DNA from 2 places in the Lysobacter soli genome. Region 1 is predicted to be linked to the other one. Evidence: riboswitches for the same ligand, from Rfam matches in the RefSeq annotation. Region 1 holds a riboswitch; the other holds the start of a gene.
What was found. A riboswitch is a leader RNA that binds a small molecule or an ion and turns the genes downstream of it on or off. The one in region 1 is predicted to bind cobalamin.

Region 2: it holds a riboswitch for cobalamin, as region 1 does, so the genes downstream of both, btuB (TonB-dependent vitamin B12 receptor) here and GOY17_RS15760 (ribonucleoside-diphosphate reductase subunit alpha) in region 1, are expected to answer to the same signal.

What each region holds. Positions count from the first base shown of each region.
Region 1 covers NZ_CP046603.1:3,455,597-3,460,589, reverse strand. The annotation lists partial or broken gene GOY17_RS15765 (ribonucleotide-diphosphate reductase subunit beta) at 1-437, opposite strand, end outside; partial or broken gene GOY17_RS15760 (ribonucleoside-diphosphate reductase subunit alpha) at 632-3,041, opposite strand; cobalamin riboswitch at 3,313-3,523, opposite strand; partial or broken gene GOY17_RS15755 (phosphoglycerate kinase) at 3,708-4,864, shown strand; partial or broken gene GOY17_RS15750 (HAD hydrolase-like protein) at 4,972-4,993, shown strand, end outside.
Region 2 covers NZ_CP046603.1:891,853-896,845, reverse strand. The annotation lists gene btuB (TonB-dependent vitamin B12 receptor) at 1-1,842, opposite strand, end outside; cobalamin riboswitch at 1,867-2,087, opposite strand; gene clpB (ATP-dependent chaperone ClpB) at 2,191-4,776, opposite strand; gene otsB (trehalose-phosphatase) at 4,935-4,993, shown strand, end outside.

The DNA of each region.
Region 1 (4,993 bases):
AACTCCGCCTTCGCGCGGATCGACGGAATGTTCTCCACCGCCGCGAAGGCCTTCGCGCGCGCGACCGGATCGGGCAGGTAGGTGTCCAGCAGCGTGAGGTAGAACTGCACGTGCAGCGCTTCCTCGTACAGCTGGCGCGACAGGTACATGCGCGCTTCGGGCGCGTTGATGTGCTGGTAGAGGTTCAGCACGAGGTTGTTCGCCACGATCGAATCGCCCGTGGCGAAGAACGCGACGAGGCGTTCGATCAGGTGGCGCTCGGCCGGCCCGAGCTTGTGCTTGAGGTCGTTGACGTCGAGTGAGAAGTCGACTTCCTCGACGGTCCACGTGTTGCGGATCGCGTCGCGGTACATCTCGTAGAACTGCGGGTAGCGCATCGGCCGCAGCGTGAGGTCGAAGCCGGGGTCGAGCAGGCGGGGCGTGTGCGACATGGTCATTCTCGTCTGGGACCTTGCCCTTCAGCGGCAGCCGTTCCGCGATCCTGCGGAAGGGGAGGGAGGCAAGCCACGCATCGGCTGCCGGCTGAAGGGAAGGTTGGGGTTTCGTCATTCCCGCGGAAGCGGGAATCCAGTGCCTTGAGGCTTTCGTTCGAAGTCGCTGGATCCCCGCGTTCGCGGGGATGACGATGGGATCACTGGCACGCCTCGCACGCTTCCGGATTCTCGAGCGAGCACGCCACCGCGTCGGCCGGCGTGACTTCCGGCTTCGGCGCCTGCGCGGCCGCGCCGCTCACCGTCGCCTTCGCGATCTTCGTCGCCGGTCGCGAGCGCAGGTAGTACGTCGTCTTCAAGCCCTTCTTCCACGCGTACATGTACATCGACGACAGCTGGCCGATGTTCGGGCTTTCGATGAAGAGGTTGAGCGACTGGCTCTGGTCGATGAAGGCGCCGCGCTCGGCGGCCATGTCGATGAGCGAACGCATCGGCAGTTCCCACGACGTGCGATACACCGCGCGCAGCGATTCGGGAATCGCGTCGACGCCCTGGATCGAGCCTTCGGACATCTTGATGCGGTCGCGCAGTTCCGGCGTCCACAGGCCCAGCGCCTTCAGTTCCTCGACGAGATAACGGTTCACGACGAGGAAGTCGCCCGACAGCGTCTCGCGCTTGAACAGGTTTCGACACCTGCGGCTCGATGCATTCGTAGCAGCCGGCGATCGATGCGATGGTCGCCGTCGGCGCGATCGCGACCAGAAGCGAGTTGCGCAGGCCGTGCTCGCGGATGCGCGCACGCAGCGCGTCCCAGCGTTCGCCGTCTTCAGGCACCACGCCCCACGCATCGAACTGCAGCTCGCCCTGCGCCGCGCGCGTGTCCTCGAAGCTGGGATGGCGGCCACGCTCCATCGCCAATTCATTGGACGCCGACAACGCGTGGAAATAGATCGCCTCGGCGATGCGCGCCGACAACGCACGTGCCGCGTCGGAATCGAACGGCAGGCGCAGCTTGAAGAACACGTCCTGCAGGCCCATCACGCCCAGGCCGACCGGGCGCCACTTCAGGTTCGCGCGACGCGCCGTTTCGATGGGATAGAAGTTGAGGTCGATGACGCGGTCGAGCTGGCGCACCGCAAGGCGCACGGTCTCGGCGAGCTTGTCGAAATCGAAGCGGCCGGCATCGCCATGCAGCGGGCCCGTCGGCGAACACCTCGACGTGGTGCGAGAGATTGATCGACCCCAGGTTGCACACCGCGGTCTCGTCCTGAGACGTGACTTCCAGGATCTCCGTGCACAGGTTCGATAGGTGCACGACGTTGCCGTCGCGAGCGGTCTGGTTGCACGCGCGGTTGGACTTGTCCTTGAAGTTCATCCAGCCGTTGCCGGTCTGCGCGAGCGTGCGCATCATCCGCGCGTAGATGTCGCGCGCCTTTACCTGCTTGGTGGCCAGTCCGGCGACTTCCGCGGCGCGGTACGCGCGATCGAACGCCTCGCCCCACAGGTCGGTCAGCTGCGGCACCTTGGCGGGATCGAACAGCGACCACTCGCCGTCGGCTTCGACGCGGCGCATGAATTCGTCGGGGATCCAGTTCGCGAGATTGAGGTTGTGCGTGCGGCGCGCCTCGTCGCCGGTGTTGTCGCGCAGTTCGAGGAATTCCTCGACGTCCGCATGCCACGGCTCCAGGTACACGCACGCGGCGCCCTTGCGCTTGCCGCCCTGGTTCACCGCGGCGACGGACGCGTCCAGCGTCTTCAGCCACGGCACGATGCCGTTCGATAAACCGTTCGTGGAACGGATCAGCGAGCCGCGCGAGCGGATGCGCGTGTACGACAGGCCGATGCCGCCGCTGAACTTCGACAGCTTCGCCACGTCCATGTAGCGCTTGTAGATGCCTTCGAGCGAATCGTCCGGCGAATCGAGCAGGAAGCAGCTGGAGAGCTGCTCGTGCGTGGTGCCCGAGTTGAACAGCGTGGGCGAGGACGGGATGTAGTCCAGCTGCGCCATGCGCTTGTACAGCGCGAGCGCTTCGCCCACGTCCTCGCTCAGCGCGCAGGCGATGCGCAGGAAGAACTGCTGCGGCGTTTCGATCACCGTGCGCGCGGTCGGGTGGCGCAGCAGGTAGCGGTCGTAGAGCGTGCGCAGGCCGAAGTAGTCGAAGCGCTGGTTGTGCGCGTTGTCGATCGCGTCGTTGAGCTTGCGCGCGTGCGCCTGCACGAACGAGAGCAGGCGATCGTTGATCAGCCCCAGCTCATGCCCGCGCTGCACGGATTGCGAGAACGCGTGGATCTCGATGCCTGCGACTTCCTTCTCGATCACGCCCGCGAGCAGGCGCGCGGCCAGTCGGCCGTACTCGGGCTCTTCGGCCGTCAGCAGCGCGGCGGTACGGATCGACAGTTCGTCCAGTTCGCGCGTGGTCGCGCCGTCGTACAGGCCGGAAATCGTGCGCGTGGCCACGCGCATCGGATCGACGAGAACAGGCCTTCGCACGCACGCGTCACGGCGCGGACGATCTTGTTGAGGTCGACCGGTTCGCGACGGCCGCTGCGCTTGGTCACCGTCATGGTGAGGTTGGCGGCGGGCGGCGTCAGCGCGAAACCGGGATCCATGTCGGATGCGCGGGTCTCGGGCGGACGCGTCGCGCTCTCGCGGGCAGGCGTGGCGACGGGGGCTTGCGTGGTGGTGGTCATCGGCGACTCCGGTGCGTGGGCGCACGTCTGGCCGTCCTCTCCCTCGAAGGACGACGCGGGCGCGGGAGTCGAAGCGTGAATGCGGGGTGTCGCGCAGCCCGAGACCGGGCGGGCGACGGCGCGAACCGTCGCGTGCAGCGACACCGACCGTCTTCCCTCCGAAGACTCCGTGGCCGGTCACCGCGCGGTGTGCAACGCGCGGTTGTCGGCAGGTCTTCGGACTCGGGACATGACGCGAACACGAAGGTCGCATCGCCTACCGGTGGCCGCTTCCCGGGCATCTCGCCCAGTGCCATGGCCACCTTCGTTTCCCATACCGCTGCGGGGCAGTGCTGGATTCCCACCAGCTTCCCGTTTTAAGCCGACCTGCGAAGGTCGGCACCGACGGGCCACAACATAGTGGGGGTGAGTGGATCCGTCAACGCAAATCTTGTGGATAACAGCAGAATCGAACATGCGCGAGATTTGCCCATGCGGATGCGGCAGGGGACAATGCACGCCCTCGCGCCGCGCCCGCACGCTGCGCCGCGCCGTCGTCTCACCCCCATCCCGCCCTTCCATCGAAGGGCCGCAGAGGAAGCTTCCATGTCCATCGTCCGCATGTCCGACCTCGACCTCCACGGTGCTCTCTGAAAGACGTGCCGATCGACGGCGGGCGCATCACCTCCGAACAGCGCATCACCGCCGCGCTGCCGACGATGAAGCTGGCGTTGGAGAAGGGCGCCGCGGTGATGGTCACCTCGCACCTGGGCCGTCCGAAGGAAGGCACGTGGACGCAGGAGGACTCGCTGGCGCCGGTCGCGAAGCGCCTGTCGGAACTGCTCGGCATCGACGTGCCGCTGGTGAAGGACTGGGTCGACGGCGTCGACGTGAAGCCGGGCCAGCTCGTGCTGCTGGAGAACTGCCGCATGAACGTCGGCGAGGGCAAGGACGACGAGGCGCTGTCGAAGAAGTACGCCGCGCTGTGCGACGTGTACGTCATGGACGCGTTCGGCACCGCGCATCGCGCACAGGCGTCCACGCACGGCGCGATCCGCCACGCGAAGGTCGCCGCCGGCGGCCCGCTGCTGATGGCCGAACTCGACGCGCTCGCCAAGGCGCTCGACAACCCGGCGCGCCCGCTGCTGGCGATCGTCGCCGGCTCCAAGGTGTCGACCAAGCTCGAACTCCTGTCGTCGCTGGTCTCGAAGGTCGACCAGCTGATCGTCGGTGGCGGCATCGCCAACACGTTCATCGCCGCGATGGGCCACGGCGTCGGCAAGTCGCTGGTCGAGATGGACCTCATCGACACGGCGAAGAAGATCATGGCCGATGCGAAGGCGCGCGGCGCGGACATCCCGGTGCCGGTCGACGTCGTCGTCGCGCCGGCGTTCGCCGCCGATGCGCCGGCGACGGTGAAGGCCGTCGACGCCGTGGGCGCGGACGACATGATCCTCGATATCGGCCCGCAGACCGCCGCGCGTTACGCCGAACTGATCAAGGCCGCCGGCACCGTCGTGTGGAACGGCCCGGTCGGCGTGTTCGAATTCGACGCCTTCGGCAAGGGCACCGAAGTGCTGGCGCGCGCGATCGCCGCATCGAAGGCGTTCTCGATCGCCGGCGGCGGCGACACGCTTGCGGCCGTGGACAAGTACGGCATCGAGGACGACGTGTCGTACATCTCCACCGGCGGCGGCGCGTTCCTGGAGTTCCTGGAAGGCAAGGAACTGCCGGCGGTCGCGGCGCTGAAGGCGCGGGCGTAACTACCGCGATGTAGCCCGGGCAAGCGAAGCGCACCCGGTTGCCCGCACCGTCACGCATCACCCGGGCGCTTCGCTCACCCGGGATACAAAAGCATTCGAGTACCCGCATGACCACGCTCTTCTTCGACA
Region 2 (4,993 bases), 1.5 Mb from region 1:
CTGCACGCTCCACGCATCGGTGATCGCGAAGCCGGCGCGGAAGTCAGCCAGCCCATAACCGGCCAGGCGCGTGGTGTTGGTCAGGTTGTCGTAGCGCTCGCCCGCGCCGGTGACGCTCGCGCCAGCACTGAACCGCCCGAAACGCCGGTCGGCATCGATGCGGCCGGACTGCTTCGCGCGACGCGGCAGCACGTTGCCGTGGCTGGCGTTGTCGCCGTCGTTGACCGGATCCAGCCACGTCAGGCTCGTGCGCAGGTTCCAGTCCCACCACGTGACGCCTGCCACCGCTTCGACGCCGCGGATGCGCGCGCGATCGATGTTGTTCGGCCCGCCCATGTCGCCCAGCGAGGCATCGAACGCGATCAGGTCGTCGATCTTCGTCTCGAACGCGTTGAGCGACCACGTGCCCCAGCCGTGCTCGCCGCGCAGGCTGAGTTCGACGCTGCGGGAGGTCTCGGGCCCGAGTTCGGGGCTGCCGTAGCCGGGGAAGTAAAGTTCGTTGAACGTCGGCGCCTTGAACGCGGTGCCGTAGCTCGCGCCCAGGCGCAGTTCGTCGGTGAAGTCCCAGCCCCACAGCACGCTGCCGGTGGTCTTTCCGCCGAACTGGCTGTCGTCGTCGCGGCGCACGCTGGCCTGCAGCGACTGCGTGCCGAAGGCCTGCTGCCATTGGCCGAACACGCCGCGGTTGATCCGGCGATCGCGATCGTAGTCGGTGTTGCTGTCCACTTCATCGCCAAGCCAGTCGAAGCCGAGCGTGAGCAGGCCGGACGCGACGCCGATGTCGGCCTGCAACGAACCGAGCTCACGTCGCGAGTCGAACGTCGACGAATACACGCCGTTGAGGAAGTTCTCGCTCAGGTCCGCGCTGGTGCCGACGCTCGCGGTGAACTTCGCGCGTTCGCTCGGCACGTAGCGGACGCGACCGCCGATGACCTGCTGCACCGTGTCGGCTTCGTTGTTGACGCTGCCGTCGTACTCGTTGTGGCCTTCCGCTCGGAAGGCGCGCAGGTCGGCGTCCCAACGTTCAGAGAACCGCATGCCGCCCTGCAGCGTGAGCGAACTGTTGCGATAGCCGTCCTTGTCGGGATCGAAGTTGCGCGTGCCGCGATACGCGTTGATGCCGTCGGTGTTTTCATGCGCGGCATTGACGACGTACCAGCCGCCGCGTGCTTCATCCTGCGACGTTCCGCTCAGGCCGGCGGTGAGGCGCTGCGTGTTCTCGCTGCCCACGGCCGCGCTGGCACTCGGCGTGAACGTGCCTTGCGGGCGACGGGTGAAGATCTGGATCACGCCGCCGATCGCTTCGGACCCATAGAGACTGGAGAAGGGCCCGCGGACGATCTCCACCCGTTCGATCTGTTCGACCGGGATGTCCTGCAGCGATGCGCCGCCGCTGGTGGCCGACCCGATCTTCACGCCATCGACGAGCACCAGCACGTGGTCGGATTCGGTACCGCGCAGGAACACCGACGTCGATTTGCCCGGCCCGCCGTTGTTGGCCATCGAAATGCCCGCGCGACCGGTCAGCAGGTCGGGCAGCGAGGCCGGCTGCAGGCGTTCGATCTCCTCGCGCGCGATGACGGTGATCGCGGCGAGCGCCTGGTCCTGCGTCTGCGCGGTGCGGGTGGCGGTGACGACGACCTGGTCCAGGTCGGTGGCGGCGTCGGCCCATGCGGGCGATGCGGAAAAAACACACGACAACAGCGAAACCGCCAGCGCGCGGCGGCGGAACAACCGGTGATGCGGATGCACGAGCACACTCCTTGACCGCGCCTGCCCGCGCGGGAACGTTGGAAAGGACAGGCGGAAGGACGGCGTGATGACGGCGCACGGAGAGATCATGGCCGCATGACATTCGCCCACCGCATGTCACGTCGCACCAGGGCCGGTCTCCGGGCTCGCGAGCGAAGGCAGGAGTTCCTGCGCTTCCGGTCCGCGCCTTCCCATGCGTGAGCACAGTGGCTGTGTGCGGAACCTTGTCTCGCCTACCGTTGCGGGGGCAGCTCCGGAATTGCCACGAAGGGCGCACCGGATTCCCGTTTCAACCACCGGACAAGCCGGCGGTCACCTTGGGCGCGGGCATGGTAACAGCATCGGGCCCTCCGGCAACCCGCTTGGCCGCCCGCAAAAAAAAAGCCCCGCAGAGGCTGCGGGGCTTTCGTTGGCGGCGCTCGTCGATGCCGACGTGTGTCAGTCCTTGCGGAATACCAGCTGCCCGCCTTGCGCTTCGACATGCACGGTGTCGCCGCTGGTGAACTCGCCGGCGAGGATCTTCGATGCGAGCGGATTCTCCAGTTGCTGCTGGATCGCCCGCTTCAGCGGCCGCGCGCCATACACCGGATCGAAGCCGACGTTGCCCAGCAGGTTGAGCGCATCGTCCGACAGCACCAGCTTCAGGCCGCGCTCGGCGAGGCGCTTTTCCAGTCCGTTGAGCTGGATGCGCGCGATCTGGCGGATCTGCTGCTTGTCCAGCGGATGGAAGACGACGATGTCGTCTAGGCGATTGATGAACTCCGGGCGGAAGTGCGACTGCACCACGCCCATCACCGCGCTCTTCATCTGCAGGTAGGCCTGCGGCGTGTCGTCGCCAGACATCTCCTGGATCATCTGGCTGCCGAGGTTGCTCGTCATCACGATGACCGTGTTGCGGAAATCCACCGTGCGGCCCTGGCCGTCGGTGAGGCGGCCATCGTCCAGCACCTGCAACAGGATGTTGAACACGTCCGGATGCGCCTTCTCGACTTCATCGAGCAGGATCACGCTATACGGGCGACGGCGCACCGCTTCGGTGAGGTAACCGCCCTCTTCATAGCCGACGTAGCCGGGGGGCGCGCCGACGAGGCGGCTCACCGAATGCTTCTCCATGAACTCGCTCATGTCGATGCGCACCATCGCATCGGAGGAGTCGAACAGAAATTCGGCCAGCGCCTTGCACAGTTCCGTCTTGCCCACGCCGGTCGGGCCGAGGAACAGGAACGAGCCCGACGGCCGGTTCGGATCCGACAACCCCGCGCGCGAACGACGCACCGCGTCGGACACGACCTTGATCGCCTCTTCCTGCCCGACCACGCGCGTGTGCAGCTGCTCTTCCATGCGTAGCAGTTTCTCGCGCTCGCCTTCGAGCATCTTGCTGACCGGGATGCCCGTCCAGCGCGCGACGACTTCGGCGATTTCCTCTGCGGTCACTTTGTCCTGCAGCAGCGTGAAGCCCTTCGTTTCGGCTTCCTGCGCGGCACGCAGCTGTTTTTCGAGTTCGGGCAGCGTGCCGTACTGGATCTCGCTCATCTTCGCGAAGTCCTGCCGGCGCTGCGCGGCTTCGAGTTCGAGCTTGGCCTGCTCGATCTGTTCCTTGATCTTCGTGGCGCCCTGCAGCGTGGCCTTCTCGGCCTTCCACACTTCCTCCAGATCGTTGAACTCGCGCTCCAGGCGCGCGATCTCGTCTTCCAGGTCGGCCAGGCGCTGACGGGATTCGGCGTCCTTCTCCTTCTTCAGCGCCTCGCGCTGGATCTTGAGCTGGATCAGGCGACGTTCCTTGCGATCGAGCTCCTCCGGCTTGGAGTCGATCTCCATGCGGATGCGCGATGCCGCCTCGTCCATCAGGTCGATGGCCTTGTCCGGCAGCTGGCGATCGCTGATGTAGCGGTTGGACAGCGTGGCCGCGGCGACGATCGCCGGATCGGTGATCTCCACGCCGTGGTGCAAGGCGTACTTCTCCTTCAGGCCGCGCAGGATCGCGATGGTGTCTTCCACGCTCGGCTCGCCGACGAACACCTTCTGGAAGCGGCGTTCGAGCGCGGCGTCCTTCTCGATGTACTGGCGGTATTCGTCCAGCGTCGTCGCACCGATGCAGTGCAGCTCGCCACGCGCGAGCGCGGGCTTGAGCATGTTGCCGGCGTCCATCGCGCCTTCGGCCTTGCCGGCGCCGACCATCGTGTGCAGCTCGTCGATGAACAGGATGATCTGGCCTTCGTTCTTCGCCAGGTCGTTGAGCACGGCCTTCAGGCGCTCCTCGAACTCGCCGCGGAACTTCGCACCGGCGATCAACGCGCCCATGTCGAGCGAAAGCACGCGCTTTCCGCGCAGGCCTTCGGGCACTTCGCCGTTGATGATGCGCTGCGCGAGGCCTTCGACGATCGCCGTCTTGCCCACGCCAGGTTCGCCGATCAGCACCGGATTGTTCTTGGTGCGACGCTGCAGCACCTGGATGGTGCGACGGATCTCCTCATCGCGACCGATAACCGGATCGAGCTTTCCGTTCTCCGCGCGCGCGGTGAGGTCGATGGTGTACTTCTCCAGCGCCTGGCGCTGGTCTTCGGCATTTTCGGACTGCACGCTTTCGCCTCCGCGGACCTTGGCGATGGCCGCTTCGAGTTTGTCCTTGCTGGCGCCGGCGGCCTTCAGTGCGCGGCCGACGTCGCCGTTGTCGTCCAGCGCGGCCAGCACGAACAGCTCGCTGGCGATGAACGCATCGCCGCGCTGCTGCGCGAGCTTGTCGGTGACGTTGAGCAGGCGCGACAGGTCGTTGCCGACGCTGATCTGGCCGGCCTGCCCCGTCACTTTCGGCAGCTTTTCCAGCGCTTCGCCCAGGCGTTCGCGCAGCAGCGGCACGTTGACGCCGGCCTGCGCGAGCAGCGGGCGCGTGCTGCCGCCGTTCTGGTCGAGCAGCGCCGTCATCAGGTGCACGGGTTCGATGATGGTGTGGTCGCGGCCGAGCGCCAGCGACTGCGCGTCCTGCAGTGCCTGCTGGAAGCGCGAGGTGAGTTTGTCCATTCGCATGGAGGATTCCCTTGTCACTTGGTGGCGGCCGGCAATACGCGGCCGCGAATGTGCACCAGATGCGGGCTCGCCTTGCCCGATTCAACGCCCGGGCCGCGGATCGCCGTCATTACGACGCGTCCACTTCATGCTGACATGCCCGTGTTCACAATGCGTGCATGTCCACGCCGACCCTCTCCCTGCCCGCCCCGCCCGCGGTGTCCTCCGAATGGGCGCT